3 regions of the Neobacillus sp. MER 74 genome follow, and region 1 is predicted to be linked to each of the others. Evidence: predicted binding sites of a transcription regulator. Region 1 holds the regulator's gene; each other region holds the start of a gene.

Region 1 (10,429 bases):
GCAAAGACCATGACACTTGAAGTACGTGTGACCAATCATGTGGCACAGTCTCTTTATCGAAAGCTAGGCTTTCAAAATGGAGGAATCCGTAAAAATTATTATTCAGATAATCAGGAAGATGGTTTAGTGATGTGGGTAAATTTATGATAAAAGATCAATGGATTATGGGAATTGAAACAAGTTGTGATGAAACGGCTGTCGCAATCATTAAAAACGGCCGTGAGATTGTGGCAAATGTTGTGGCATCTCAAATTGAAAGTCATAAACGTTTTGGTGGTGTTGTGCCAGAGATTGCTTCCCGCCACCATGTTGAACAAATCACCATTGTTACCGAGGAAGCCTTAAAGCAAGCTAATATTTCGTTTGCTGAGATTGATGCGATTGCTGTCACAGAGGGCCCTGGGCTGGTCGGTGCCCTTTTAATTGGGGTAAATGCCGCGAAAGCATTAGCTTTTGCTGAGAACAAACCACTCGTTCCTGTTCACCATATTGCCGGCCATATTTATGCAAATCGGCTGGTAACCGAAATGAAATTCCCGCTCCTCGCTCTTGTCGTTTCTGGCGGGCATACAGAACTGGTGTATATGAAGGAACATGGCCATTTTGAAGTGATTGGGGAAACTAGAGATGATGCTGCAGGGGAAGCCTACGATAAGGTAGCCCGCACATTAAATATGCCGTACCCTGGAGGCCCTCATATTGACCGCCTGGCTCAGTCTGGAAATCCGACGATTAACTTACCTCGGGCATGGCTGGAGGAAGGCTCCTATGATTTTAGTTTTAGTGGTTTAAAATCCGCTGTTATTAATACGGTCCATAATGCGGAGCAACGAGGTGAGGTGATCGCCCCTGAAGACCTAGCTGCAAGTTTTCAAGAAAGCGTCATTGAAGTTTTAGTCACAAAAACAGAAAGAGCGGTCACAGAATACGGCGTAGAGCAAGTATTGGTAGCGGGCGGGGTTGCAGCGAATAAAGGACTTAGACAGGCGTTAGAGAAGGTTTTTTCCAAGAAACCTGGGATTGAATTAGTCATCCCGCCATTATCACTATGTACAGATAATGCAGCAATGATCGCTGCTGCTGGAAGTGTGATGTTTGAAAAGGGAATTCGAGCAAATTTGACGTTAAACGCCAATCCTGGATTAGATATTGAATTATATAATTAGAAACTCTTCTGGATAAGAAGAGTTTTTTTGTTGATAAGAATTTTTGAACTTCCATCAAAATAATCTTAAATGTGGATAAGTGGATTGTTTTCTGTGTATAATGTGGATAAGTGGGATAGTTATTGTGGATATTGTGGAAAACTAAAAATATCATTGGGAATACTCTGTTCACAATGTGAATAAGCTTGTGGAAAAGTGAATAATTTTTTTAAAAGGTGTTTATATCGAATGTTGTCGATATATGTCTTATTATAAAGAAGGCTGTGTTAAACTTGTCTGTTGATTTCTGTTCCAGGCACAAGCGGTTCGCGGGCGTGCCCGGGAGCCTCCTCGTCGCTTTGCTCCTGCGGGGTATCCCCTGCCCCGTACTCCCACAGGAGTCTTCGTGCCTGGAACGAAGAGCAACAGAGTGCCAAAATCAACATTAACCTTTAACACAGCCAAAAAGAAAAAACCAAGCACTGCTCGGTTTTTACTCTGCCAATTCCGCCCATGCTTCCATTAGTTGCTCGAGTTCAGCCTTGGCTTTTTCATTTTTTATGTTGATTTCTAATACTCTTTCATGATTTTGAAAGATATCTGGATCACATAACTGCTGTTCGAATTCCTGAATTTGCTCTTCCAGTTCTTCAATTCTTTGTTCCACTTCTTCTAATTTCCGTTTTCGCTGACGTTCTTGTTTCTTGCTTTCCTTATCCTGTTGATAAGTATTTTTCTCAAATGCTTCCATTTGTGCAGACCCTTTTTGAATATCCGCCAGCGCCAGGGCAGCAAGCTCCTCCTGCTCCAATTTCTTCTCTACATAATAATCATAATCCCCTAAATACTCTGTACTGCCATGGCGGCTCAGTTCCAAGACCTTTGTGGCAATTCGGTTAATAAAGTACCTGTCATGGGAGACAAAAAGAATTGTGCCAGGGTAATCGATTAATGCATTCTCAAGAACTTCCTTGCTATCTAAATCCAAATGGTTGGTGGGCTCATCTAAAATTAGAACATTGGCTTTTTCCAACATAAGCTTAGCTAAAGCAAGTCGAGCTTTCTCCCCGCCGCTTAAAGTGGAGACAATTTTTAAGACATCATCACCGGAAAATAAGAAATTACCAAGAACCGTTCGAATCTCTTTTTCGTTTTTTAACGGGTAATCATCCCAGAGTTCATTCAAAACACGCTTATTGGAAGTTAATTCAGCCTGTTCCTGATCGTAATATCCGATGGAAAGGTTTGTTCCATAGAGAATGGTTCCGTCTAGGGCAGGAAGCTTTTTAATAATTGTTTTTAATAAGGTTGATTTACCAATTCCATTTGGGCCAACTAAGGCAATGCTTTCTCCTTTATAGGCACGAAATGAAATGGCTTCTGAGACCTTTTCGCCCTGATAACCGACAGCAAGGGAATCGACCGTTAACACGTCATTGCCGCTTTGTTTTTCAATTTCAAACGAGAAGTTTGCCGATTTTTCATCTCCTAAGGGGCGGTCCATCAGTTCCATCTTCTCTAACTTTTTGCGGCGGCTTTGGGCTCGTTTGGTCGTTGATGCACGTGCCAAATTCCGGTTGATAAAATCCTGAAGATCTGCCACCTCTTGCTGTTGCTTTTCAAAAAGCTTTAAATCACGCTCATAATTGGCCGCTTTTTGATCTAGGTAGGCACTATAGTTGCCTGTGAATCGTTGAATTTGCTTGCGGGACACTTCATATACCTGCGTAACCACCTTATCTAAAAAATAGCGGTCATGGGAAACAATCAAAATGGCCCCGTGATAACTTTGTAAATATTGCTCCAGCCAGGACAGGGTATCAATATCAAGATGGTTGGTCGGCTCGTCCAATATTAAGATATCAGGCTTAGTTAATAGCAGTTTACCAAGGGCAAGACGCGTTTTCTGTCCGCCGCTTAAACTTGATATCATCAAGGATTTATCAGGGAAATTTAACCCATGGAGTACAGAACGGAGCTCTGCCTCGTATTGATATCCACCCTGCTCCTTAAATTTCACTTGAAGATGGTCGTACTCTTTTAGGATTCTCTCGTATCTTCCAGTATCATCAAATACATTAGGATCGGCCATTTGCTCTTCAAGGGCCCGAAGTGACTTTTCCATTAAACGCAGCGGTTCAAATACAGTCAACATCTCGTCCCATATCGACAAAGTGGACTCTAAACCAGTATTTTGGGCTAAATAGCCAATCATTACTTCTTTTGGTTTGATGATTTCACCGCCATCATGTGACAAGTGGCCAGCAATAATCTTCAATAATGTTGATTTTCCTGCCCCGTTGCGACCAACTAGAGCCACACGGTCTCGAGTTTGTAATTCTAATTTAATATTCGATAAAATTAGGTCAGCACCATAATATTTTTGTAGTTGATTAACCTGTAACAAAATCATTCTTTTTCACCTCTATTACATAGGTTTAGTGTACCTTATTCCCCGTATATCGGCAATAAACTGAGGCGCAGATTAGGTGGATGAAGGTGTTAAATCGGCAAAAACCTTGAATTTCGTTCAAAGTTTCACAGACAGATAAGGAAAAATAGTGTATGATTTGAAGGGAGGATTATTTATATGGCAGAATTAACGCATTTTAATGAAGAAGGCCGAGCAAAAATGGTCGATGTCAGTGATAAGCCAGAAACAGCACGGACGGCACTTGCTCATTCCAGTATTACAGTTAGGAAAGAAATTTACGATAGAATTACGAATCACGCGATAAAAAAAGGTGATGTCTTAGCAGTGGCACAGGTAGCTGCGGTCATGGCAGCAAAGAAGACGTGGGATTTGATTCCGATGTGTCATCCGATCCCCTTAACGGGGGTTAATATATCTTTTTCCTGGGAGCAGGACACAGAAGAGAATTATCGCTTAAATATATCGGCAGCCGTTAAAACCAAGGGGAATACAGGTGTAGAAATGGAAGCGTTAACAGCTGCGTCAGCATGCGCTTTAACGGTTTATGATATGTGTAAAGCTGTTGATAAAGGTATGGTGATTGGCCCTACATATCTTGTCGAAAAAACAGGCGGTAAAAATGGTGATTTTAAGAGAAACGAAAAAGTTAAATGATTTTTAACTAAATTATCCATGGGGTGTGGGAGATTATGAGTAATGAAACAATGAAAATACCACAGGCGACAGCCAAACGGCTGCCCCTTTATTACCGATTTCTTAAAAACCTGCATTCTTCCGGTAAGCAAAGGGTTTCATCAGCCGAACTAAGTGAAGCCGTAAAGGTCGACTCAGCCACGATTCGCCGCGATTTTTCTTATTTCGGAGCTTTAGGAAAAAAAGGTTATGGGTATAATGTCAATTATTTGATTTCCTTCTTTCGTAAAACCTTGGACCAGGATGAATTAACAAAGGTTGCTTTAATAGGGGTAGGGAATCTGGGCACAGCATTTTTAAACTATAATTTTTTAAAGAATAATAACACGAAAATAGAATGTGCCTTTGATGTGGATCCAGAAAAAATGGGAACGAAAATTCGCGAGGTCCCGGTTTATCAAATGGATGAATTGGAGAAGGTTTTATCTGAGGGAGGTATATCCGTTGCGATATTAACGGTTCCAGCCCCAGTTGCACAGATGATTACTGATCGACTTGTGAGTGCAAATATAAAGGGAATATTAAACTTTACGCCAGCACGCTTAAATGTTCCCCCGCAAATTAGAGTCCATCATATTGACTTAGCAGTGGAACTGCAATCGCTTGTTTATTTTTTAAAGCATTATCCGACGGTGGAATTAGAGGAAGAAGAATAGTAATTTAGTTAAGAGCTTTTCACAACATTTGTGGAGAGCTCTTTTGTATGCTTCATACCCTGCTTTTTTTAATTACATAATCTATCAAAATACTGAGGGCTGGACTAAGATGTAGGTAGTTTATTTGCAAGCGATTACTATCGGGATTATAGATCACACATTCCCTAGAGTGACATCTAGGGTTTTTGCAATTGGAGGGGATGAAGTTGGCGGTCGTGCTGACTATGTTTGTACTTGGGGTATTATTAGGATTTGTCGGAGCAGGAGGTTCTGGCTTTATTATTGCCATTTTAACAGTGGTTTTTGGAGTTCCCATCCATGTCGCTTTAGGGACATCTTTAGCTGCCATGGTGTTTACTACCTTGTCAGGTGCGTACAGTCATTTTCGACAAGGAAATATTTCGATTAAAACGGGTCTAATTGTCGGAGGCTTTGGGTCGATTGCTTCCTATTTTGGTTCAAAGCTAGCTGGTTTGATTCCCATCCATTCCTTGCATTGGTTAACCGCAGGGATGTTGTTTCTATCCGCTTTGATCTTGGTCGTACGATTGTTTATCGTTCAAAAAATTAAGGCAAACTATAAAAAAGACGAACCGAGCAACCTTCTTCTCATTAAGAAAGCAGCGCTAGTCGGTTTGGTTACCGGGTTGTTGTCTGGGACATTTGGGATTGGTGCTGCACCGTTCATTCAAATCGGACTGCTTTTAATCTTGGGACTTACGCTTAAACAATCTGTGGGTACAACCATGCTTGTTATTCTGCCCATCGCTTTAGCAGGGGGAGCTGGCTATTATTTTCAAGGATACTTGAACTTCCCATTGTTATTTGAAGTGGTGGCAGGAACCATGATTGGTTCTTATGTCGGGGCCAAGTTTACGGACTTTGCACCTCAGCCCGTGTTAAAAAGTGCGATGGTCCTGACCCCTATTTTAGCAGGAGCCATATTACTGATAAGTTAAAGAAAGCTTCCAATGCTGCAAAGTTCTGTCATAGCAAGCTTTGCAGCTTTTTTGCGTTTACTTACCTGAATGATTACATTGTCATCAAGGGATGATCAAGATGGTGCCTGACACCCGGCACAGCTGGAGGGAAATATGAGAAGGGGCAGATGGAGTTTAAAATCAGTAATTATTGTATTCGTTTGTGTAGTGGTTACTTTTTCGCTGTTGATAACGGATTTACTTATAAGTTCCAGAATTGCTTCAGAGACGGAAAAGAATCAGGCGGAGCAAGCAAGAAGTGTAGCTCGCATGGTTGCACATAGTCCGCTTGTGATTGAGGCGATGAGTGGGAAACGCGATGAAAAGGACATTCAAAGCTATGCAAATGAAATGAGGAAAGTTACAAATGTTTACTTTATTGTCGTGATGGATATGAATGCCATTCGAAAATCCCACCCCGACAGTAATAAAATAGGGTTGCCATTCAGGGGTGGAGATGAAGGACCTGTTTTAAAAGGAAGAGAGCATGCGTCAATATCAAAGGGATCGCTGGGACCTTCATTACGCTCTTTTACACCCATTAAGGACGAAAAAGGGAAACAAATCGGGGCAGTGGCCGTTGGGATTTCGCTGGATAATGTGGAAAAGGCCGTCAAAAAGAGCCGAACTGGGATCTATATTGGAACCCTGATCGGTCTATTAATCGGTGTTCTTGGGGCTGTTATTTTAGCTAGATATATCAAAAAAATCTTACTTGGGCTTGAGCCGTTTGCGATCGCAAAATTATTAGAAGAAAGAAGCGCTATGCTTCAATCCGTCAGAGAAGGAATTGTCGCGGTTGATCAAGAGTCAAAGATAACACTTGTCAACCGAGCTGCTTTAAAGATGTTTCACAAGGCAGGACTGCCGGATAATCCGATGGGGGTAAATATAGAAAGGTATTTGTCTACCACGCGCTTAAAAGATCTCTTACAAACGGGTAAAGCTGAATTGGATGAAGAACAGAATTTAAATGGAATGACCATTTTAACTAATCGAGTCCCTGTTATTGTTGGGAATAAGGTCGTAGGGGCCATTGCAACTTTTCGCGATAAAACAGAAATACAAGTACTCGCCGAAGAACTGACTGGAGTGAGAACTTACGCCGATGCACTTCGAGCCCAGGCACACGAATATATGAATAAGCTTCATGTTATTTTAGGGATGGTCCATACAGGGTATTATGAAAAAGTTGTTGAATACATCAATGAAACGGTTAATCATCGCAATAACGAAATTGGCTTTGTGACCAAAAAAATAAAGGACCCTGTATTAGCAGGCTTTTTAATTGGAAAGTTAAGTTATGCAAGGGAATCGGGGACAGAGTTATCAGTTTTGTGTGAACAACCAATTCCTCAACCCGAGGATTCTGATATAACACATGAACTGATTACGATTTTAGGTAATTTAATTGATAATGCGATTATGGCTGTGAGCGGTTGTCCACTCAAAAAAGTAACAGTTTCCCTTGATTATGCAGATGATATTTTAACAATTGAAGTAAAAGATACCGGAAAAGGGATGAGTGAAGAAATACAAAACCAAATTTTCAACAAAGGATTCTCCACAAAAGGCGAAAATAGAGGATTAGGATTGTATCTCGTTTCGCAGGCGGTTAAAAAGTTGGACGGGGATTTAATTCTATCATCAAAGCCTGAAAAAGGGACCGTTTTCGCCGTGTATATACCATATGATGGGGAGGGGGACAGAAATGATCCGAGTGATGATCGTTGATGACGATCCAATGGTGGCTGAATTCAATAAACGCTATCTTGAGCAGGTCCCTGGATTTAAATTGATGGCAATGGCTGCATCTGTAGATGAGGCGATTATGAAATTGGAAAAGCTAGAAATAGATCTTATCTTGCTTGATATATTTATGCCGGGGAAACTAGGTTTAGAGCTGTTAACCTACCTCCGCGAAAATGAGAAAGAGACCGATGTAATTATTATTTCAGCAGCGTCAGACATGGAGCGGATTAAAAAAGCCTTGAGGTACGGAGCTGTAGATTATTTAATTAAACCTTTTGAATTTGACCGATTTAGCAGAGCGTTAGTTGACTATAAGAACCAAACAGAGATTATTCAGACACAACATGTAATTAATCAAGACGTACTGGACCAGCAGATCCTGCACCGAGAGGAAAAGTCTCTTATCGAAGACCTCCCGAAAGGATTGACAAAAGACACCTTAAAACAAATTTGGGAAGCCATTCAGGAATTAAAAAATGCTCCGTTTTCAACAGAGGACGTTGTAAAGGTGGTCGGCATTTCTCGGGTATCGGTTCGTAAGTATTTAAACTTTTTAAAGGAAATCGGAATTCTTGATGTGAAGGTAATTTACGGTACCGTCGGCAGACCTGTATACCAGCATGAATATAATCAAATGAAAGAACATCTAATCAAAGCCTTTTTGTAAGCAGCCGAAAACTGCTTACTTTTTTTATTTACAAAAATCTTATTAAATTTACATAAACTATGAAAGCGTTTCAATCGGGAATATGATAGAGACATAAATTTAATAGGGGGATGGAATTTATGGAACCAGTTAGAAAATTGCAACCGCTTACGGTTGTTTCAGGGGAAAAGGAAGAAAAGAAAGGTTTTTTAGGTAAAATTGGCAGTATGAAGATAGGGGTTATTCCACTGCCGCTTTATATCGTTATCGCAGCTGTTGTCTACTTTTCAGCTGTCTATAAATTGCTTCCAGCTGACATGATTGGCGGCTTTGCCATCATTATTGTTATGGGGATTTTACTTGGTGACCTTGGTATGAAGATTCCGGTCTTGAAGGATATTGGCGGTCCGGCAATTCTAGCACTGTTGGTCCCATCTATATTAGTCTATTTTAGTGTGATTAACACAACTGGAATGAATGCGGTTACGCAATTAATGAAAACATCAAATTTCCTTTATCTATATATCTCTGTTTTAGTAGTCGGAAGTATTCTTGGGATGAATCGGAGAGTCTTAATTCAAGGTTTCACACGAATGTTTATCCCGCTTATTTTTGGAACCATTGCTTCTGTTATCGTAGGGGTTCTTGTTGGATTGCTTTTTGGTTATGACATGAAACACACCTTATTCTATATTGTGGTTCCCATTATTGGTGGAGGAATCGGAGAAGGGATTTTACCCCTTTCATTAGGCTACGCGGAGGTTCTCGGAAAATCCTCAGAAACATTTGTAGGGCAATTAATCCCAGCTGCGGTTATTGGAAATATTGTTGCGATCGTTTGTGCAGGTATTTTATCGCGGTTAGGTGAGAAAAAGAAGCATCTTACGGGTAATGGCGTAATAGTGAAAACAAAAGGCGGCGACGGAATCACAGAAGCCGCAACGATTGATAAGCCGGTTGATTTCCCACTTATGGGTGCAGGATTGTTAATAGCATGTAGTTTCTTTATCTTAGGTGGACTTGGAAATAAATTTCTTGGAATTCCTGGACCAGTGTTAATGATTATTGCAGCAGCAGTAGTAAAAAGTATTAAGGTAATGCCAGCTAAAATGGAACAAGGTGCGTATCACTTATATAAATTTGTATCATCAAGTTTAACATGGCCATTAATGGTTGGTTTAGGGATGCTTTATATTCCGCTTAAGGATGTAGTTAAGATCGTAACACCTGGATATGCGGTTGTTTGTGCTTCTGTTGTAGTCGCAATGATTACTACGGGTTACTTTGTAGGAAAATTGATGAAGATGTATCCTGTTGACTCAGCAATTGTTACAGGCTGTCATAGTGGTTTAGGAGGTACGGGGGATGTCGCGATTCTTTCGGCATCTAATCGGATGTCATTAATGCCATTTGCCCAAGTTTCCACAAGAATTGGCGGCGCATCCACCGTTATATTGGCAATTCTTTTACTGAAATTATTAAGTTAGTAATTCCTCAAAAGGGCTGTGACTATCTGTCACGGCTCGACTTTTTAAATAATAGATTTGATTTTCGTCACCCAGATTAACATCTTGACTTAGGTTAGAGCAAAAGGAGAAGGTTGGAATGAATGAAAGAATGATCAAAGAAGAGGCCGTGCTGCTTCACAAAAAACTTGCCGGGAAAATTAGTATCGTCAGTAAGGTAGAAGTTAACAATGCAGATGATTTAAGTTTAGCCTATACACCAGGTGTAGCGGAACCATGTAAGATTATTGCCAAAAATAGTGAGGCTTCTTTTGAGCATACAGGTCGTGGCAATTTAGTAGCTGTTGTCACAGATGGAACAGCGGTCTTAGGGTTAGGAGATATTGGTCCCGAAGCAGCAATGCCGGTAATGGAGGGGAAGGCAGTTTTATTTAAACAATTCGCAGGGATTGATGCTTATCCGCTCTGCTTGGGAACAAAAAATGTCGATGAAATAGTCAATATCATCAAAGCATTAGAGCCAACGTTCGGCGGAATCAATTTGGAGGATATTGCTGCTCCAAGATGTTTTGAAATTGAAGAACGCTTAAAAAAGGAATTAAACATTCCTGTGTTTCATGATGACCAGCATGGGACAGCGATTGTCGTACTGGCGGG
Region 2 (10,429 bases), on a different contig from region 1:
GTGATCGTGAAACAATCAAAAAGATAAAATGCGTTCATACGGATGCCAAAAAATATCTTGTTAATAATGCTTTAACGGCTGGGAAAGTCTATGATGTAAAAAACGAGACTGAAGAATTTTATTACATTGTTGATAATACAGGAAAAGTAGGCGGCTTTTACAAGGAATATTTTCAAGATGCATAAAAGGAGGACTGTGGAGCAAAGCCCGCAGTCTTTTTCTTATGAAAAAGGGAGAGAATGATTAATGACTAAATTATGGAACGATCTATTTTCTTTACAAGGGGAAACGGTAAAATTAATTCCTGTCAGTATGGATCATTTAGACGGTTTGTGGGAAGCAGCGGAACCAGATGAAATCTGGACGTATATGGCGACAAAAATTCGCTCAAAAGAGGATATGGAACGAATGATAGACTCTGCCATAAAAGCACGTGAACATGGAACAGATTATACCTTTACGGTTGTAGACAACAATGAACATATCATTGGGAGCACACGATTCTTAGATATACTCCCAAACCATAATAGTGCGGAAATTGGCTCGACGTGGTATCACCCGGATGTATGGCGGACCAAAGTAAATACTGAATGTAAATTTCTTTTATTAAGACATGCATTTGATGTTTGGAACCTTACTCGTGTTCAATTAAAAACGGACTCTCGAAATATAAGATCCCAAAAGGCGATTGCAAGAATCGGTGCCGTGAGAGAAGGAGTATTACGGAAAGATCGGATTATATCAGATGGATATCTAAGGGATACAGTATTTTTTAGTATCCTTCATGATGAATGGGCTGAGATAAGCACCCAATTAAAAGGCAGGTTGCAAAGGTAAGAAAACTGTCAAATTAATGGCAAATAACTACCCAAAAAAAGAAGCATCCAAGGACGCTTCTTTTTCAATCTGACTATTTTTGTTTGACTTGAACTTTTGGTGTCTTATTGGTTTGATAAAGACTTTTACTAATCATTGTTTGAATAATCAGGAACGTACCACCGACTACCCAATAAAGAGGAAGGGCTGCGGGTGCGTTAAATGAAAACATAACAATCATTAATGGGGAGAGTAAACCCATATATTTCATTTGGTCTGCCTGGGCGGAAGGCATATTTGACTGAGAAACTTTAAATTGGAAGTAGTAAATAACCCCGGCAATAATCGTAATAATGATGTCAGGATTTCCTAGGCTGAACCATAAAAACTCATGAGTTTTTATCTCTTCTGAACCACGAATCGCATAATAGAAACCAGTTAGAATAGGCATTTGGATTAGCAATGGAAGACAGCCCATATTTAAAGGATTAACCCCATGCTTTTTATAAAGTCCCATCATTTCTGCTTGAAGTTCCTGCTTTTTCTTTGGATCCTTTTCGGTTTTCATTTTAGTCTGAATGACATCCATTTCAGGCTTCAACACATCCATTTTTTCCTTCATTGCCATTTGATTTTTATACTGCCTTAACATAAGCGGCATTAGGGCAAGCCTTATAATCAGAGTAACAAGAATTATGGACAAACCATAATTTCCATTAAAAAGTTCCGCTAAATAATGGATAAAATTTGAAAAAGGTTCGACAAAGTAAGTATGGAAAAATCCACTATTGTTGTTTCCACTTTTTGTTTGGGACGAACATGCAGATAATAATAAAGTCGTTAAAGCTAACATTGTTACAAAAATAATAGAAGATCGTTTGTTTTTCATATTTCCTCCTAGAATGGTTTATTAATTTTTATGGACAAAAAAGGGAGGAAACAGGTTCTTCAGAATCATCCTGTGAATATTCTTTTCTACGAAAATATATAACAATTCTTTTCAGAATAAAGCTGCCATTTAAACAACTTTTCTTAAGATAAAGTACCAATGGGTGAATAATATTTGTCCTTGCTGGATCAGATAAGGAACCAACAAAAGAATATTCCACACTCCATGCCCATAATAACTTTAAAGCAATTCCTAAAAAAATACTTACATAAAGAGCGTTAAGGGCATTTATATCTGAACTGTCGATAAGCAATTGAAACAAATATTATCACCTCACTTAAATGTCAATGATATGAGTATATAGGAGATAAGGTAAAGAATCAATTTAATACTTGCCAAAATGCCAGATTATGCAGATATTTACTTATTGGCCTATAGGATAAGTATTAAAGTTTCCAAATTATGCACAGTATCTAAAAACACTGATTCAAACCGAATCAGTGTTTTTGGATTGGTGCATTCCAGTGTGCAGTTATTTTTTTATAGGCAAACTCCACATTTTCCTCTGTGGGCGGCTCAATAGAATGGAGTTGATATTCATGTCCGAGTGCTTCCCACTTATAAACACCGAGTTTGTGATAGGGAAGAATTTCAATCTTTTGGACGTTATTAAGTGTCCCAATAAATTCACCAAGTTTTGTTAAATCATCAGGATCATCTGTTATCGTTGGAACGAGTACGTGGCGCACCCAGATAGGAACATGATGATTGGATAAGAATGTTGCAAATTCAAGAATATGGTCATTAGCCATTCCTGTTAATTGAATATGTTTTTTCCGGTTAATATGTTTCAGATCCAATAGGATTAAATCAGTATACTGAAGCAATTCCTCTAATTGGTCAACAAAAAGCTTTGAATGAGAGAAGCAGCCACCGGAAGAGTCAATGGTCGTATGAATCCCTTTCTTTTTACATTCCTTAAATAATTCTGTTAAGAAAGGGATTTGCAGCAAGGGTTCACCACCGCTCACTGTAATTCCACCACCAGAAGACTGAATAAAAGGCAGATAGGACATAAGATCATCCATGATATCGGAAACAGTCATTTCTTTGCCGCTGCCAATTTCCCACGTATCAGCATTATGGCAAAACTGGCACCGCAATAGGCAGCCTTGTGTAAAAATAACATAGCGGATACCTGGTCCGTCGACTGTACCTAATGTTTCGATTGAATGAATATTTCCGTTCATGTTAATGATCCCCCTTGGTTTACCAGGGACCTAATAAAAGGGCCCCGGTTGGCTTGATTATAGTGATTCGTGGAATGTTCGATTAATAACGTCTAACTGTTGTTCTTTTGTTAATTTAATGAAGTTAACTGCATATCCAGAAACACGGATTGTTAATTGTGGGTAAAGCTCTGGGTGTTCCATTGCATCAATTAATGTTTCGCGATTAAAGACGTTAACGTTTAAGTGATGACCTGATTTAATAGCATATCCATCTAGGATTGATACAAGGTTACGGGTTTGGCTTTCTTCCTCTTTACCTAATGCTTTAGGCACGATTGAGAAGGTATTTGAAATTCCATCCATCGCATAGTTGTATGGAAGCTTCGCAACTGAAGATAGTGAAGCTAGTGTTCCTTTTGTGTCACGGCCGTGCATCGGGTTAGCACCTGGTGCAAATGGTTCTCCCATACGACGTCCATCAGGTGTATTACCGGTTTTCTTTCCGTAGACTACGTTAGATGTAATCGTTAAGATTGATAGTGTGTGAACAGAATCACGGTAAGTTTGGTGCTTACGAAGTTTTTTCATAAAGGTTTTAAGCACTTCTACAGCAATCGCATCGACTCGGTCATCGTTGTTTCCGTATTTAGGGAAGTCCCCAGTTGTTTCGAAATCAACCGCCAGACCATTTTCATCACGGATTACCTTGACTTCACCGTATTTAATCGCACTTAGTGAATCAGCGACAACGGAAAGACCAGCGATACCTGTTGCCATCGTACGAAGAATCTTAGTGTCGTGTAAGGCCATTTCAATTCTTTCATAGCTGTATTTATCATGCATATAGTGAATGACATTTAAGGTGTTGATATAAAGACCAGCAAGCCATTCCATCACAAGATCGAATTTTTGCATGACTTCTTCATAGTTTAATACTTCAGATGTAATTGGCTGATATTGTGGTCCCACTTGAATTTTTAATTTTTCATCTACGCCGCCGTTAATAGCGTATAGGAGTGCTTTTGCAAGGTTAGCACGGGCACCAAAGAACTGCATTTGCTTACCAATTTCCATTGCTGAAACACAGCAAGCAATTCCATAGTCATCCCCATATTCTGGGCGCATAATATCGTCGTTTTCATATTGAATCGAGCTAGTTTTGATGGACATTTTCGCACAATATTTCTTAAAGTTTTCGGGTAACTGCGGTGACCATAAAACTGTTAAGTTTGGTTCTGGTGCAGCACCTAAGTTGTCTAATGTATGCAGGAAGCGGAATGAGTTTTTCGTTACTAGGGAACGACCATCATTTGCCATACCGCCGATTGATTCTGTTACCCATGTAGGGTCTCCACTGAATAATTCATTATAATCTGGTGTGCGGGCAAATTTTACAAGACGTAGCTTCATAATAAAGTGGTCGACTATTTCTTGTACTTCTTCTTCGGTTACTGTTCCGTTTTTCAAATCTCTTTCTACGTAAATATCTAGGAATGTTGACACGCGGCCAAGGCTCATCGCGGCACCGTTTTGTTCCTTAATCGCTGCTAAGTATCCAAAGTACACAAATTGGAATGCTTCAGCCGTATTTTTAGCTGGTTGACTAATATCAAATCCATAGCTGCTTGCCATTTCCTTTAGTTCTTTTAATGCACGAATTTGTTCAGCAAGTTCTTCACGAAGGCGCATATTATCTTCAGTCATTACCTTGCTAGTGTTCTTTTGGTCCTTTTGCTTTTCTTGGATTAAGAAATCAACACCGTAGAGAGCAACGCGGCGATAATCCCCAATAATGCGGCCGCGTCCATAAGCATCAGGAAGACCGGTAATAATTGCAGCTTTACGAGCAAGCATCATTTCATCTGTGTAGGCATCGAAAACACCTTGATTGTGAGTTTTACGGAACTCAGTAAAGATTTTTTCAATTTCAGGGTTTAATTGGTACCCATAAGCTTCACAAGCTGCTTTCGCCATACGGATCCCACCAAATGGCTGCATGGAACGATTAAACGGTTTATCGGTTTGTACACCAACAATTTTTTCAAGGTCTTCGTTAAGGTAACCAGGTCCATGGGAAGTTATTGTAGATACGGTTTCAGTGTCCATATCCAATACGCCGCCCTTTTCGCGCTCTTGTTTGGTTAATTCCATTACCTGTGCCCAAAGTTTAGTGGTAGCTTCTGTAGGACCTGCTAAAAATGAATCATCCCCTTCGAAAGGAGAAAAATTATTAAGGATAAAATCGCGAACGTTTACTTCTTTTGACCAAGCACCTTTTGTAAATCCAGTCCATTGTTCCATTAGTAATCACCTCATATTTTTTATAAAACAATATAACAGTTTGGTTGTTTCTTCTATAAATCGAGTATAACAGGTTTTTTGTGAAAAAAGGCACGTATATTAGTAACAATTGTTAACGTTTTGTGAAGTCCTATTTAAAGGGGATAATTAGTAATGTCATCAGATTGTTAATATAGTTTTATAGAATAAATTTCCAAACTGTACTATAATTATCTTCGTAAATTTCAAAACTGTTATATATGAAGAAATTTATAAAAACAAGGTGTTACCATTAAAAAAGATTGAAACAGCAGTTCTTTTATCATGAAAAAAAACAGGAGAAGAATCCCCTGTTTTAATCCACTACTATATAAGCAATCATTGGACCATTATGTGAGCGATCGGAATGGACTTCACAAATTAACCGATACGTACCTTCTTTTTCAAATTGTAAGGGAACAATTGTTTCTTCGCCCTTTTTGACGGTCCCTTTTATTTTAGTTCCTTCTATATAAAAGGGGTGCTCTTCACCGTTGATTCCGCTAATAAATAACCTTACTTTTTCACCTTTCTCTAAAAATACTGTCCCGGGATCCCAGCGATAAGCCTCCATTTCTTTTCCATTTTTCATTTTCGTACTGAATTCTGCAGTAACCATGTGAATTTCACGGATATCTTTCGATTGCTGATTAAAAACAGTTATATCCCCGGCTTTTAACATGAACCAGGCTGACAGGGAGAAAAGTACAACCCCTATTGCGACAAAGAATAGAAGTGTTTCCTTTTTAAAGACTAAAAATTTCATTTCGTACCCCCTCATAAATTTGTCCTACTTTATACTTATGCTAAGTGGGGGAGAAAACTTGTCTATTTTTTTGTGAGATTTGAGTTGTTTTGGTTAACACTTATACCTTCAAACATGGTTGAACATAAATAAAAATGTCTAGAATAAGAAGTAACACCCTATAGAGTGAGATAATTTTTCTTTGTTTTTCTATTAGAAAAGTTTATAGTAAAAACAGGAAATGTGTTTCTATGTAAATTAGATGTTGCTAATTAATTCGCAAATAATTAGGTGGTTAGCTTGTTGGGGATTAGAAAAGAAAGAATATTAAAGGCGCTAAAATTTATTTTTCCATTGTTACTGTTAATCTTTGCAATTGTCGAAATCAAAAAATTTACTCAAAACATAAATATGGACTTACTTAAGGAAGAACTAAGTCAACTTGATATGGGGCGCCTTCTATTTATAATATTTATCACCTTTATAGCTGTCTTACCCATGTTGCTTTACGATGTGGTTCTAGTACGAATATTAAAATTAAAAGTTCCAATCAGAGATTTATTAGAGCAATCATTTATTGCTAATTCGTTTTCAAATTTAATTGGCTTTGGTGGAATAATCGGGGCAATGTTACGGACGTATTTCTTTCATAAGCACGAACCGGACAAGCGCAAACTTTTAGGGGTTATTGCATCCGTATCATTATTTTATTTAACTGGTATTTCAGTGCTATCATGGATCGTCACAAACAATTTTCGTAACTTTCCGTTGTTTGTTGACACAAAATGGCTCTATTTTGCAGTTGTGGGTGTTGGTTTATATTTACCACTATTTTTATTTATACATATCTTAAAATCAAGAAAAGGAAGTCCATCGCTAGTTAGTGCCAATAGTACCTTGAAGCTAATTATGATATCCATTATCGAATGGTTTGCAGTATTTTTAGCCATTTGGATTTTATGCCGGACTCTAGGAATTTCTATCTCTGCAGCAAATCTTTTTCCTGTTTATATTGTAGCTGCATGTGCCGGTATTATTAGTATGATCCCAGGCGGCTTAGGTTCTTTTGATTTGGTATTTATTTGGGGGATGCAAGATTTACATTTCTCTGAAGAAAAGGTACTTGTATTATTACTATTTTATCGGGTTGGCTATTACTTTCTCCCATTTTTTATTAGCCTAGTTTTCTTTATTAAGCTTTATTGGAAAAAATGGAATCAAACTTGGAATGATCTTCCTAAAGCCGTGGTACAAAGATTAAGTCATGTCATTTTAACCATGCTGATTTTCCTTTCTGGTCTAATCCTGCTGTTATCAGCTAGTGTGCCTGGAATTATGTCCCGGTTAAAGGTTGCACAAGAACTTTTATCCTTTCCAATTATTAATGTTTCGCACCAATTATCTGTTGCCGCTGGATTTTTACTATTAGGTTTATCCCGGGGAATTGAGTATAGTGTTAAGCGAGCGTACGAGCTAACGATGTTCGCTTTAATACTGGCCGCATTGTTCTCTATCTTTAAAGGAATTGATTATGAAGAAGCGATCTTTTTAATTATTGTCGCCTTGTTGCTCCGGATGTCAAAGGGTCAATTTTATCGAGAGAGTTATGTGTTAACTTGGGGAAAAACGATTTTTGATATAATAATTATTCTTGTAATTACATCAATGTATCTCATAATTGGTTATCTGAATTTACCGATTTCTAAAATAGAAATACCACCCAAACTTTTACCCTATGTAATAGTTGATTATCACGATTTATTTATGAGTGCAGCAATTGGGCTTGTTATCGCTCTATTCATTCTTATGTTTGGATATTTAATCAGTTTGCCGAAAAGTTGGATTTTAGAGCGATCTGAAAACCGTGAAAAAGATATTGTTGACCATTTATCGAAGTATCAAGGTAAGGTGTTATCGCATTTAATCTTTTTACATGATAAATTTATATTTTGGAACAGTAAAAAGAATGTATTAATTTCCTTTCAGCAATTTGCAGACAAGCTGGTCATTCTTGGAGATCCCATAGGGGAAAAAGACGAAATATCAAATGCAATAGAGGAGTTTCAGGAAATTGCTGATTTACATGGCTATACGCCTGTTTTTTATCAAGTTAGTGATGATATGCTTCCTTATCTGCATGGGCATGGTTTTGCTTTTTTTAAGTTAGGTGAAGAGGCATTTGTAGATTTGAAATACTTTTCCTTATCAGGATCCAAAATGAAAGGGTTGCGTGCATTACGAAATAAATTTGTTCGTGCTGATTATTCATACGAGATGATAACCCCTCCACATTCAATAGACCTTTTAGAAGAATTAAGAGAGATATCTAATGAATGGCTGCAAGGAAGAGAGGAAAAAGGTTTTTCACTAGGTTTCTTTTCTGAGGATTATTTAAATAAGGCACCAATTGCGATTGTAAGAAATGAACAAAAGCAGATTCTTGGTTTTATGAGCATTATGCATGTATATGATGATTATCAAACGATTTCTGTTGATTTAATGAGGTTTAAACCAGAAGCCGCATCAGGTGCAATTGATTTTCTTTTTTTGTGTTTATTTGATTGGGCAAAAGAACAAGGGTATGCTCGTTTCAATATGGGCATGGCACCATTGGCAAATGTAGGACTCTCAAGATTCTCATTTTTAAGCGAGAAAATTGCTGCGCAAATTTTCCTGCATGGCCATTTTTTTTACCACTTCCAAGGTCTGCGTAAATTTAAAGAAAAATATACAAACATTTGGGAACCCAAATACTTGGCATACCGGAGAAAATCATCATTACCGATGATCATGTCGCAAATTACTATGCTTATATCAAAAAAAAGAAACTAGTCCAATTTTCGGTTGGTGTGATACCAGCCGATTTTTCTATTTCTGTAATTGATTCCCAATAGATATCCTAATTTAATCTATTATTTTGCAATACAATCTGTTAAGATTTAATAGGAAATAATGTAAAAGTTGGGTGTTATTTAATGAAAAAATTTGTATCCGTTATCTTTGTAATCCTACTTGTTTGTTCGAACCATTTAAGCCCGATAGCTGCTAATAATGGACAACCTAACCTAAAAAGTAAAGGGGCTATACTTTTAGATTCTGATACGGGTGCTGTTCTGTATGCAAAAAATGCAGATAAAAAGATGTACCCTGCAAGTCTAACAAAAATAGCCACAGCAATTTATGCGATTGAAAAGGGCAATTTGAATAGCATGGTTACGGTTAGTGCCAATGCTGTGAGGCAAGATGGAACAAGGGTTTATTTAGAAGAAGGGGAAAAGATCACTTTAAAGCAATTGATCCAGGGAATGTTAGTTAATTCAGGTAATGATGCAGCTGTAGCCATTGCAGAACACATAGATGGAAATGTCGAACAGTTTGCTGTGCATTTGAATAACTATTTAAAAACAACTATAGGTGTTAACCACACCCATTTTATCAATCCCAATGGTTTGTTTGATAAGAACCATTATACCACGGCAAGGGATATGGGAATTATAACTAATTATGCGATCAAGAATCCTGTCTTTGCAGAAATCTTTGGAACGAAAGTGCTAAAGTGGAACGGGAAATCATGGAAAACGAATATCCTGACCCACCATAAAATGCTGAAAGGGGAGTTTGCCTACCCAGGAGTAACTGGGGGGAAAACAGGATATACAGTTAAAGCAAAACAAACATTGGCTACTACTGCAGCTAATCCGAAAATAAGGCTGACTGTTGTGGTTCTAAACTCTGAACTGCCAAGAGATAAATATGATGATACGGCCAGCTTGTTTAATTATGGATTTAAAAACTTTCAACATGTAACACTATTGCAAAGTGATATTTATAAATTAGACAATAAAGAATACTTCCCGGAAAAAAATACCTTAATTACAGAATCCACCAAAGGAAGTACAAGGGTATTAAATAATCAGGGAGTACTTGCTATTAAAAGTAATATTAATGGACAAGTAGTTCAGTTCGTTCCACTTAAATTCAAAGAACCAGTTCCTGTTAAGGTTGAAGTGAAAAATGAAACATCCTCTAAAAAGAAACAAAAAGAAAAGCAGTTATCCAATATTAATCTCATATATGGTGTAATAATTATTGCATTAATAGGGATTATAATTGGTTTTAAAAATAAACTTACTAGGAAATTTTAGAAAAATGAAAAAGCTATGATAAGTGAGGCCTTATCATGGCTTATTTTTGTGTAATATTGTTGCGAATAGCATTATAGCAAATAGAATTATACATAAAAGATGAAAACAAAAAAGACTAAAGTAAACCCTTTAGTCTTTGAATTTGGATCAATTATTGTAGTCTGCTTTCAACTTGTTGACATACTTCGTCAGCGGATAGTCCGTTTGCATCGATAACAGAACCCTTTGTACTGGTATCCTGCATACCCATTACATTTGAATCTAGTCCTGTAACAACACAACA
Region 3 (10,429 bases), on a different contig from region 1:
CACCTTGTTTCCTGGCAGTCCGCTCAAATACAGCAAACATAGCGAATGCGGTCATTAATGATGGGAAACCAATCGCCAAACTCATAAATACATGCATAAATTTAACTGCTTCAGAAATTCCGGGGTCAATAATCTGATGATGGAATCCACCAGTGATGTTCATTACAACTAAGGCAATAATAACCACACGGGTTAAGGTATCACTCCACCGTCTCCCACCGATAATTTTTGGTACAACAACATACCATGCAGACACGGCCGTTAAATACCAAATATTAACCAGCGTGTGTCCAAACGCCCAAAATAGTGTCCGAGCAACCATGACATTAATTGTTTCAACCCACCCAAAGGCCCATGGAATAATGGTTAAAACTTCAATTGCAACTGGAATTAGAGCAAAGAACAAAAGGATAAACACACCGGTTGCAAAGTAAGCAAGAATAGGCACATGTTGACCTTTGTTGTTTTTTCTCCAATTAGCGACATTGATAAACGCCCCAATGCAGCACATCCAAACGCCTAGGGCAATGAATACTAACCCGATATAGAAAGCCGGATGTGCTGCCATCGGCGGATAAAATGTATACATAACTGATGCTTCGTTCATTAGAATTGGCACTATGCATAGAATAAAGCCGACAATCTTCATTCCAAAACCAATCCAAGCTATCTTCCTTACTTTCGGCAGCAGTCCTCCTAAAGTATGGGAAAGTGATGCATAAAAGTATCCAATCGTAAAGAAGGCAGTTAAGACAACAACTAATAATAAACCATGTGCTGTTAATACTTGATAATAGTTAAGCCATGATGGCAATTCTAGAAGTCCTGACCTATTTAGTCCTTGCAGCAGTCCTAATATTCCGCCTAAAAGTAGTGCTGTAAATGCTACAATGATATATGTTTTTGTTAAAACGGCATCTTCCTTACTGATTCCCATTACTTTATTTGCTTGATCTTTTAGTGTAGGTGATTTTGCTGTTTGCATTTTCTTTCCCCCCTTTATTTAACCGTAATCGTTGTACTCATTGCTTGGTGACCAGCCCCACAGTATTCGTTACATAACACTAAGTAAGTGCCTGGTTTATCAAACTTTTGGGTGATTTTTTGAATATGTCCCGGCATTACCATTGCATTCACGTTTGTTCCAGCTACCTCAAAGCCGTGGACCACATCTTTGGAGGTTAGTGTAAAATGCACTGTAGAACCAGCAGGAACTTCAAAATTACCTGGATTAAAGCTAAATACTTGTAAAGTCATCACAACTTCATATTCATTTTCACCAATTTTAGTAACACCTGGTTTATCGAATGGTGCGATTTGGTCCACTTTTTGTGGATCAATAATTTCCTTATTGCTTGGTGGAGCCATATCCAAGGCAAATGCTTGATAGCCTGTGATAAACATAAAAATCATGATTATCCCAAAACTTAAGGTCAGCCAAATTTTTTCATCAAGATGCATCTTCATTCCAAATCCCCCCTAAACTCTAGACATGTAAAGTCCATATAATAAGAAATACGTAAGTAGAATGACTACTCCCACAACACTTACGGAAATCCATGTTCCTTTTAACGGTGCTTCTTGAACTTCGCCTGCCTTCTTTTTGTTGTTTCCTTTTGCAGCTCCCATTCCGAATCATCCCCTTTGTGATTTTCATACTTATATCATAGTTGGGAACCATTCTCAGTGTAGTGAACCGCATCACACATCTTCCCATTTAAAAAAATAAATACGTTTAAAAGATCCGATTAATAAAAAAAAAGTCCAATCGATTGTAGGCATTGTATTTGCCTACAGCGATGAGACTTTTTCATATAATTTCTTTTACCGATGGAAGATCGGTAAGGTAACCACAATCATCATGAGGAAGATAATGGTTATATAATTAACTGAGTATAAGAAATTCACTTGGGCCCATTTATGGTTATCTTTGATAAAAAAACCGCTGATACTTACCACCAACCACCCTGCGTTTAGCAAAGCAGCTATGACCATAAAGGTTGTTCCAAGTGAATCTAAAAAGAATGGCAATGGAAACAAGCAAGCAATATACATGACCATTTGCCGTTTAGTCACGGAGAGTCCACGAACAACGGGAAGCATCGCCACCCCAGCCGCTTTATATTCTTTATATTTCTTAATGGCTATCGCAAAGGTATGCGGCATTTGAAAAATAAACAAGATTAAAAACAAGATCATTGGTACCTTTTGAAATCCAGGTGCGATTGCTGTCCAGCCAATTAAAGGTGTAACCGCACCAGACACACTGCCAATTATGGTATTAAAGGTATACTTTCGTTTCGACCACATGGTATAGGGAAAACAATAAGTAAACCATCCGACGAAACCATATAACGCAGCTTCGAATGTCGTAAACAGTAATAAAATAAACCCAACTACGGTAAGTGAAATTCCAATGATTAATACTTGCTTAAGTGAGAAATTCCCAGTCACCGTTGGACGATTCTTTGTACGATCCATTACTGTATCAATATCAACATCGTACCAGTTATTGAGCGCAAGTGCCCCGGCAATCACCATTGTACTTCCGAAAATAGTCAAAAGTAATAAATCCACATTACTTGAGAGAGGGACATCCGTAAAATATAAAGCTAACCAGAATCCTGCAAAAACCGGCAGGACATTAGCGGTTAAAACATTTGCTTTAAATAGTAACTTTAGATCAGTCATTAAACTAGATAGATTTCGTTGATTTACTATAATAGACCTTCCATCCTTCTGTAGAGAAGGTACCTCATTATTACTCATATAATATCCTCTCCTAAGAAGTAATTCTAAACAAATTTAATACTATCATACCATATTTAGATTATCATAATAATTGGTGTCAGGCACCCGAAAATGATTGTTGTATATTACCAATTGTCCGAAACCTGATGGATTTTTGAGGATGTTCCCCTCATCTTAGATAAAAAAGGCGTAGAGAATCACTTTTTTAATGATTCTTTACGCCTTTTATTTATCGGACTTCGCTTAGCACCTCTTGATTTATTAAGGAAGGCGGCTGTTTTCCCTGGAGACCAAGCACTAGATTTTCAGCTGCAAGTTTAGCCATTTTCAATCGTGTTTCATAGGTTGCGGAACCAATATGCGGCAATGTGACTACGTTATCCATTTTCAACAGCGGGTGATCTGGGTTTACTGGTTCTTGTGTATACACGTCAAGTCCTGCAGCTAAAATCTCTCCGTTTTGAAGAGCCCAAACTAAGGCATCCTCGTCTATCGTAGCCCCGCGCGAACCATTGACAAAAATGGCTGATTTCTTCATTAATTTAAATTCCTTTTCCCCGATGAGTTTAACAGTGTTTGGAGTTAGCGGCGTCATTAAGCAAATGAAATCAGCTTGCTGACAAATTTCTTCAAGTGAACAATAGGTTGCATGAAAGGTTTGTTCGGCTTCTGGATTTCGCGTCCGATTATGATACAAAATAGGCATATCAAAGCCAAAATGAGCCCGTTTGGCAATAGCCGAACCTACTCCTCCCATTCCGATAATTCCTAATGTCTTATGATGAACATCTACGCCAAATTGCTCTTCACTAATTTTCGATGTCCACTTCCCTGACTTGACCAACTGGTTTAATTCTGGCATTCTTCTTGCTGTTGCTAGTAATAAGCCAAAAATGGTATCGGCAACACTATCATATAAAACACCAGGTGTATTGGTTGCCATAATTTTTCGTTTTGTTATTTTCTCAAGATCTAAATTATCGTAGCCAACTGAAATATTGCTTATTACTTTTAGGTTAGGGGCCTGCTCTAAAAACTTCTCATCAATTTTTAAGCTCGAGCCTAGAATTCCTTCTGCATCCTTTAATTCTTGGTAAAATTCAGGAAGTGTGTTTGCATCTAAGTCTTCAAAATAAATAACATCACAGGCTTTACGAACATACACCAAAACGGTTGGATCGACTTTTTTATAGACAATAACTTTTGGTTTCAACAATGATTCCTCACCTTCATTATTAGATCCTTCATAGAAGCTTTAATTACATAATCAATATACACTTATTCAAGTGGAAAATAATAGATTTTTGATTGTAGCATCAAGATAGAAACATTGTTTTCTACACTTTTATGATAAAAATAGATTATAGCAAAATGCCGGAGGAGATAAAGTGACGAATCCTAGAAATACCTATGAAGAGGAATCATCCAAAGTAATCATTCCGCTGCCTGAAGAATTTGACCTGAAAGCAAACCTTGGTTATCTAGAGCGGAATAAAAATGAATGTATGTATGAAGTTGAAAATGATACCATTACAAGGGTCATTGCAATTGATGAAATTCCAACCCTTGTCAGAATAAAAGTCAATGATTCAAATCAAATGGTTGTACACTTTTTAAAAGGTAAACCGCAGGAGACTATAGATGTCGTCCAATATATTCGAGAATGGTTTGACCTTGATAATGACTTAACTCCCTTTTATCAAATCGCAAAAACAGACCCATTCCTTAAAATGACTGTAGAAAAATTTTATGGATTACGTCTCATCGGAATCCCTGATTTGTTTGAGGCGCTCTGTTGGGGTGTCTTAGGGCAGCAAATTAACTTAAGCTTCGCCTACACATTAAAGAAGCAATTTGTAGAAAAATTCGGTGAGTCAATCGAATGGGAAGGCAAAAAATATTGGATCTTCCCCTCCTACAAAAGAATTGCTAAACTCACACCTATTGACCTGGCAGATATTAAAATGACTGTTAAAAAGAGTGAATATATTATTGGGATTGCGCAATTAATGGCCAGCGGTGAATTATCTAAAGAAAAATTAAGGGAAGCCGAAAACTTTATAGAGGTCGAAAAAAGCTTAATTAAAATACGTGGGATTGGTCCATGGACAGCTAATTATGTGCTGATGCGCTGCCTGCGCTTCCCTGCCGCCTTCCCTATCGATGATGCAGGTTTAATCAATGCCATTAAAACCATACTTAATATGGATAGAAAGCCAACCAAAGAAGAAATCTTAAAGTTTTCTATCCCATGGAGAAATTGGGAATCTTATGCAACCTTTTATTTATGGCGTGTTCTCTATTAAATCAAATAAACACCAGCACAAAAAAATGGCTGGTGTTTTTGTTTATTATGGCGCTCCCTCACTTATTTTATAGTCTTCATAACCACAATCATAGGTTTTTAAAGCGTCAATCATTTACCACTTTTTAAGTCCCAACAATTTCTCACCTAATTCAGTAAGTGCTGCTCGCGGGTATTTTTCTTTCTCCCAATTTCGAGGATCTCCTAGGAATGCAATTCCTTCTGGAATCTCCCTATCTCTCCACTGTGTAATTCTCCATTGTTTTAATTCTTCATTGTGTTCCTGTGCCGGGAACATCGAAATGTATTGATGAATATTTGGTGTACTCGAAACATTTCTACGTAAACCATGTGGCTGCATGACATGGAAGATTAACAAGTCTCCTGCTCTCAAAGTTACAGGTGTTGGTGTATAGCCTGTATAATCTGGATGATAAGGATCTCGATCTACCGGTTGAGTTTTTACCCATTCAGGAAAATCTCTAAATAACTCAGGAATGACATTCAATCCACCATTTTCTACATCCGTATCTGTTAAGAAAAGAATCCCTTGAATATTAACTGGAAGCGGGTTTAATGAAGTATCACCATCCCAGTGAATGAACCCTTCAAATTCAAAAGTTCCAGGCTTATTAGGGAAACTCAGGTTACATCGGTCAATACTAGTCCATAATTTCTCAGTTCCCCAAATATCTACAAAGGCATCGTATACTTTTTGATAGGATCGATTGTCCCATAAGTATTGATGGTTATATAACTCTACCATTCCAGCTCCACGTAACTCTGTCATTTGATGCTCACGACGTGGTGATCTGTACCAAGTAGAAGGATCACTAGGGTTTTGTTCTTCAAACTCCCAAATAAGATCCACAGTTCGTTCAATATTTTCTTTAGGGACAACATTTCGAACGACCACATAACCGTTTTCTCTCCAAAATTTAAATTCCTCTTCCGTTAACACTCGTAATGGTTCATTGTTAGGACGTTCATTCAATGGAATATCAATCTCAAGAATATTATTTACTTTTGTTTTAGCCATCTTTCAAATCCTCCTCTCAGGGTTTAGAAGTTTTTGTCATTTAATTATCTGACAATTAAAATTAGTGATTCACCATTTTTTTAAACCCAATAACTTTTCACCTAATTCGGTAAGCTGGGCTCTATCATATTTCACTTGTTCCCAATTTCGTGCGTCTCCTGGGAAAGCCTCGCCCTCAGGCTTAATCCTTTCTTGCCAAGATTGGATTCTCGCTTCTGTTAATTCCTGATTATTTTCTTGCGCTGGAAACATGGAGATATATTGTGCCAGCCGTGCTTTTTCAGAATAATTTGGACGTATTCCGTGTGGCTGCATGCTATTGAAAATTAACAAGTCACCGGCTTTTGTTACTACCTTTGTTGGGGTAAAGCCAGTTGTATCTGGTTTATGCGGATCTCGATCAACAGGCTGGGTTTTTACCCATTCGTCAAACGTTCTGTACAGCTCCGGAATACACTGAAACCCTCCCATATCGATATCCGTATCCACTAAAGACAATACCCCTTGGACATTTATAGGAATCGGGTCTAAAGAAGTATCCACATCCCAATGAATAAATCCTTTATATTCATGACCTGGTTTCATTGGAAGATTTAAATTGCATCGGTCAATACTCACCCATAATTTTTCAGTACCCCAAATATCCACAAACGCATTGTAAATTTTTTCGTACATACGGTTATCCCATAAATATTGATGGTTATACAACTCCACCATTCCGGTGTTCATCAGTTCTTTCATGGCTATTTCCCGTGCAGGACGAGAATACCATGTGGACGGATCATGAGGATCTTTTTCTTCAAATTCCCAGATCAAACCCACAAGCCGATCGATATGATCCTTTGGAATCGCTTCACGGATTACAACATAACCATTTTCTTTCCAAAACTTCCAGTCCTCTTCACTCAATACTCTTAAAGGTTCATTATTCAATCGTTCATTTAATGGCGTCACGATTTCCAGGATATTGTTCAACTTTTTTTCTGCTTTCATTTTATATTCCTCCTTCTCTTATCAAACCAAATAGTTATTTACTTTTAAAATTGCTGAGATTATCTTTTGTTACCAATTGGAAAGGAATCATGTTTTCTTTATCTACTTTCTCTCCCTTAGCTGCCTTAAACGCTACTTCGACTGCCATTTTCCCTTGTGCATCCACATCCTGGAATACAGTTGCGGTTAATTCACCTGATTGAATAGAATTCAAAGCATCTGGTATCGCATCAATGCCGATAACTTTTGTTTCGTTTAATTTTCCTGCTCCACTTAAAGCTTTAATGGCACCCAATGCCATTTCATCATTTTGCGCCACGATCGCATCCAGCTTTTGCGATTGTATCCAGTTTTCTGTTAATGCCAAGGCTTCTTCACGTGACCAATTCGCTGTTTGCTCTGCAGCAACTTTAATATTAGGCGAGTCTTTTAAAATTTCTTTATTTCCTTCTGTCCGGTTGACCTCTGCCGAATTTCCATTAGGACCATGAATAATGCCAATGGTACCCTTTCCACCTAATAATTCAACAACATGTTTCATTTCAATTTTTCCAGCTTCTACATCGTCAGATCCAACATGTGCAGTTGCTTTTTCTTCATTTGAAACCACGGCCAGTACCGTAATAAGTGGAATCTTTGCGGCAGCAGCCTTTTCGATCACCGCAGCACTTCCGTCCTTATCAGCTGGATTTAATATGATGGCATCAACTTGCTGATTTATAAGATTTTCTACTTGGCTGATTTGATTTTCAGCCTTACCTTCCCCATCTGATTCTATTAATTCAATACCTGAAGATTTAGCATATTTTCTGATTGAATCTTGTAAACCAACAATATATTCATTTTGTAAATTTTGGTATAAGACACCAATCTTTATTTTCCCATTTTCAGTTCCATTTGTTTTTTCTTCGGCTTTGCCAGAACAACCACTTAATATACCAATAATCATAATTAAAACAGCAGCAATTACTTTAACCTTTTTCATAAGCTCACCCCTATAATGTTATTATTTTTTAATGGTGATTCTTTTTATCAAGAAGAACAGCAATAACAATGATTGCTCCATTTAAAATTTGCTGGTAATAAGAGGACACATTCAATAAGTCAAGACCATTATTCATTACTCCAATAATCAATACCCCAACGACGGTTCCAATTATGCTTCCTACACCGCCAAAAAGACTTGTTCCTCCGATAACGACTGCTGCAATGGCATCTAGTTCATACCCCTGACCTAACACCGGGGATCCTGACATGATTCGAGACGAAAGAATCATCCCGCCGATTCCCGCTAGTAGTCCTGCAATCGCGTAAACGCTTATTTTGACGGAGGTAACACGAATCCCTGATAGTTTAGCAGACTGTTCGTTTCCTCCGGTCGCAAAAACATGCCTTCCAAATACCGTAAAATTAAGCATAAAAATACCGATAATAACAATACCAACAAAAGCGATCACGGGAAGTGGAAGTCCTAATATGTATCCGCTTCCAATATTGTTAAACGAATTGCTAAGTCCTATAACCGGTCGCCCATCCGTATAGACCATAGCAAGACCTCGTGCAGCGGTCATCATTCCAAGCGTTGCAATAAAGGGTGCTACCTTCCATTTTGCAACTAGGACACCATTAATTAGACCGCATGCTAAACCAACTGTTACCCCAGTTATAATTGGAATAAAAATAGAATAACTACTGTCAGCTTGGGCAAAGCTTGCAGCAACTACGGCTGATAGGGCCATAATGGAGCCGACTGAAAGGTCAATCCCTCCAGTAATAATAACGAAGGACATTCCAATCGCTACAATACCGATAATCGATACTTGCCGCAATATATTGATCATATTGGTAGCGGTTAAAAACGATTCTGAGGAGATCGATAGGATCATAAACAGGATGGCAAAAGCAATATAAATGCCATATTTAGCTAGAATCTTTCCGGTACTCCCTGACTTTATTACCAATTGCGAATTTACCATTCCCATTAAACTAAATCTTGCTGCTTCTTCTTTTTGAACATTCATCCGATTTTTTCTCCTTTCATAATTCCTGCACAGCACGCCATGATTTTTTCTTGATCAAACTCCTTCCGGGTAAACTCTCCAGTCAATTTCCCTTCACTCATGACTATTATCCGATCACAAATTCCAAACAGTTCAGGCATCTCTGAGGAAATAACAATGACAGACTTACCACTACTTGCAAAATCGGCAATAATTTTATAGATTTCAGCTTTAGCACCTATGTCGATTCCTCTAGTTGGTTCATCCAATATTAAAATATCTGGGTTATTAATAAGCCATTTAGCGATAACAATTTTTTGCTGATTACCTCCGCTTAGATTCTTTACCGCAATGTTACGGTTAGGAGTTTTTATTTTTAATGATTGGATTTGTTCATCTACCACATTGTTTTCTTTTTTTTGAGAAATGATATTTTTAAAGATTGAAAATTTTTGTAAATTAACTAAAGTTATATTATCTCTGACCGAACCTGTTAAATTTAAGCCTGTTTGTTTTCTATCCTCTGTTACTAAAGCGATTCCATTGTTGATAGCCTGTTTCGGGTGCTTATGGACTACCTTTTTTTGATTAATATATATTTCACCACTATGTGGAGGGGATACCCCAAAAATACTTTCCACCACTTCCGTTCGTCCTGCACCTACAAGACCTGCAATTCCAATCACTTCTCCCTTGTTAAGGGTGAATGAGATATTTTCAAAACTGCCTTTACGGCTAAGGTTTTTCACTTCCATGAAGACGGTTTTATTATTGGCCGTTTTTGATTGATAGACATTCTTTAATTCTCTTCCCACCATTAGTGAAATAAGTTGATCATGATTTAGCTCTGCAGCTGGTTTACTATCGATAAAACAGCCGTCTCTTAAAACAGTAATCTCATCAGCAATTTTAAAAATTTCATTCATTTTATGGGAAATATAAATAATAGATTTCCCTTGGGATGTGAGCATTTTGATAATCTCAAACAATTTTCCAACTTCTATTTCTGTAATTGCTGAAGTTGGTTCATCCATAACGATTATATCTGCATTATTCGAAACCGCTTTCACAATTTCAACCATTTGTCTATCTGAGACGGATAAAACAGACATCTTTTTATCTGGATCCAAATCAATCTTATATTGACTAAAAAGTTTAAGAGCTCTTACTGTCTGTTCCTTCTTGTTTATTATCTTAGACTTGCCCAAGCATGGTTCTCTTCCAAGAAAGAGATTATCCGCAACGGTTAGTTCGGAAATAAAACTTAACTCCTGATGAATCATACTGATTCCATAATGCAAAGCCTCTCTGGGATTGGCAAATCCCACTTTGTTCCCCTTT

The links. The regulator Rex, encoded in region 1, represses fermentation and respiration genes when NADH is low (regulators of the CRP and FNR family bind a similar motif). The targets are predictions, from matches to a motif close to TTGTGAAATATTTCACAA.
Region 2: a site for Rex is predicted at 5,317-5,334, ahead of pflB (formate C-acetyltransferase). Genes of this name have one in related genera too.
Region 3: a site for Rex is predicted at 1,690-1,707, ahead of M3610_RS02870 (cytochrome c oxidase subunit 2A). Genes of this name have one in related genera too.

The regions. Positions count from the first base shown of each region.
Region 1 is NZ_JAMAUV010000030.1:2,043-12,471, forward strand. Features, by position in the region: gene rimI (ribosomal protein S18-alanine N-acetyltransferase) at 1-147, shown strand, start outside; gene tsaD (tRNA (adenosine(37)-N6)-threonylcarbamoyltransferase complex transferase subunit TsaD) at 144-1,166, shown strand; gene M3610_RS25005 (hypothetical protein) at 1,416-1,610, opposite strand; gene M3610_RS25010 (ABC transporter ATP-binding protein) at 1,639-3,558, opposite strand; gene moaC (cyclic pyranopterin monophosphate synthase MoaC) at 3,736-4,233, shown strand; gene M3610_RS25020 (redox-sensing transcriptional repressor Rex) at 4,269-4,928, shown strand; gene M3610_RS25025 (sulfite exporter TauE/SafE family protein) at 5,135-5,887, shown strand; gene dcuS (DcuS/MalK family sensor histidine kinase) at 6,023-7,642, shown strand; gene M3610_RS25035 (response regulator) at 7,620-8,327, shown strand; gene M3610_RS25040 (2-hydroxycarboxylate transporter family protein) at 8,447-9,793, shown strand; gene M3610_RS25045 (NAD(P)-dependent malic enzyme) at 9,912-10,429, shown strand, end outside.
Region 2 is NZ_JAMAUV010000017.1:19,067-29,495, forward strand. Features, by position in the region: gene M3610_RS21110 (DUF6501 family protein) at 1-185, shown strand, start outside; gene M3610_RS21115 (GNAT family N-acetyltransferase) at 247-837, shown strand; gene yidC (membrane protein insertase YidC) at 911-1,705, opposite strand; gene M3610_RS21125 (hypothetical protein) at 1,734-2,027, opposite strand; gene pflA (pyruvate formate-lyase-activating protein) at 2,203-2,955, opposite strand; gene pflB (formate C-acetyltransferase) at 3,013-5,238, opposite strand; gene M3610_RS21140 (cupredoxin domain-containing protein) at 5,573-6,022, opposite strand; gene mprF (bifunctional lysylphosphatidylglycerol flippase/synthetase MprF) at 6,305-8,833, shown strand; gene M3610_RS21150 (D-alanyl-D-alanine carboxypeptidase family protein) at 8,977-10,146, shown strand; gene M3610_RS21155 (YkuS family protein) at 10,298-10,429, opposite strand, start outside.
Region 3 is NZ_JAMAUV010000001.1:586,955-597,383, forward strand. Features, by position in the region: gene M3610_RS02860 (cbb3-type cytochrome c oxidase subunit I) at 1-985, opposite strand, end outside; gene M3610_RS02865 (cytochrome c oxidase subunit II) at 1,000-1,467, opposite strand; gene M3610_RS02870 (cytochrome c oxidase subunit 2A) at 1,480-1,629, opposite strand; gene cyoE (heme o synthase) at 1,825-2,769, opposite strand; gene M3610_RS02880 (2-hydroxyacid dehydrogenase) at 2,981-3,964, opposite strand; gene M3610_RS02885 (DNA-3-methyladenine glycosylase family protein) at 4,140-5,057, shown strand; gene M3610_RS02890 (phytanoyl-CoA dioxygenase family protein) at 5,172-6,095, opposite strand; gene M3610_RS02895 (phytanoyl-CoA dioxygenase family protein) at 6,165-7,088, opposite strand; gene M3610_RS02900 (substrate-binding domain-containing protein) at 7,123-8,073, opposite strand; gene M3610_RS02905 (ABC transporter permease) at 8,102-9,070, opposite strand; gene M3610_RS02910 (sugar ABC transporter ATP-binding protein) at 9,106-10,429, opposite strand, start outside.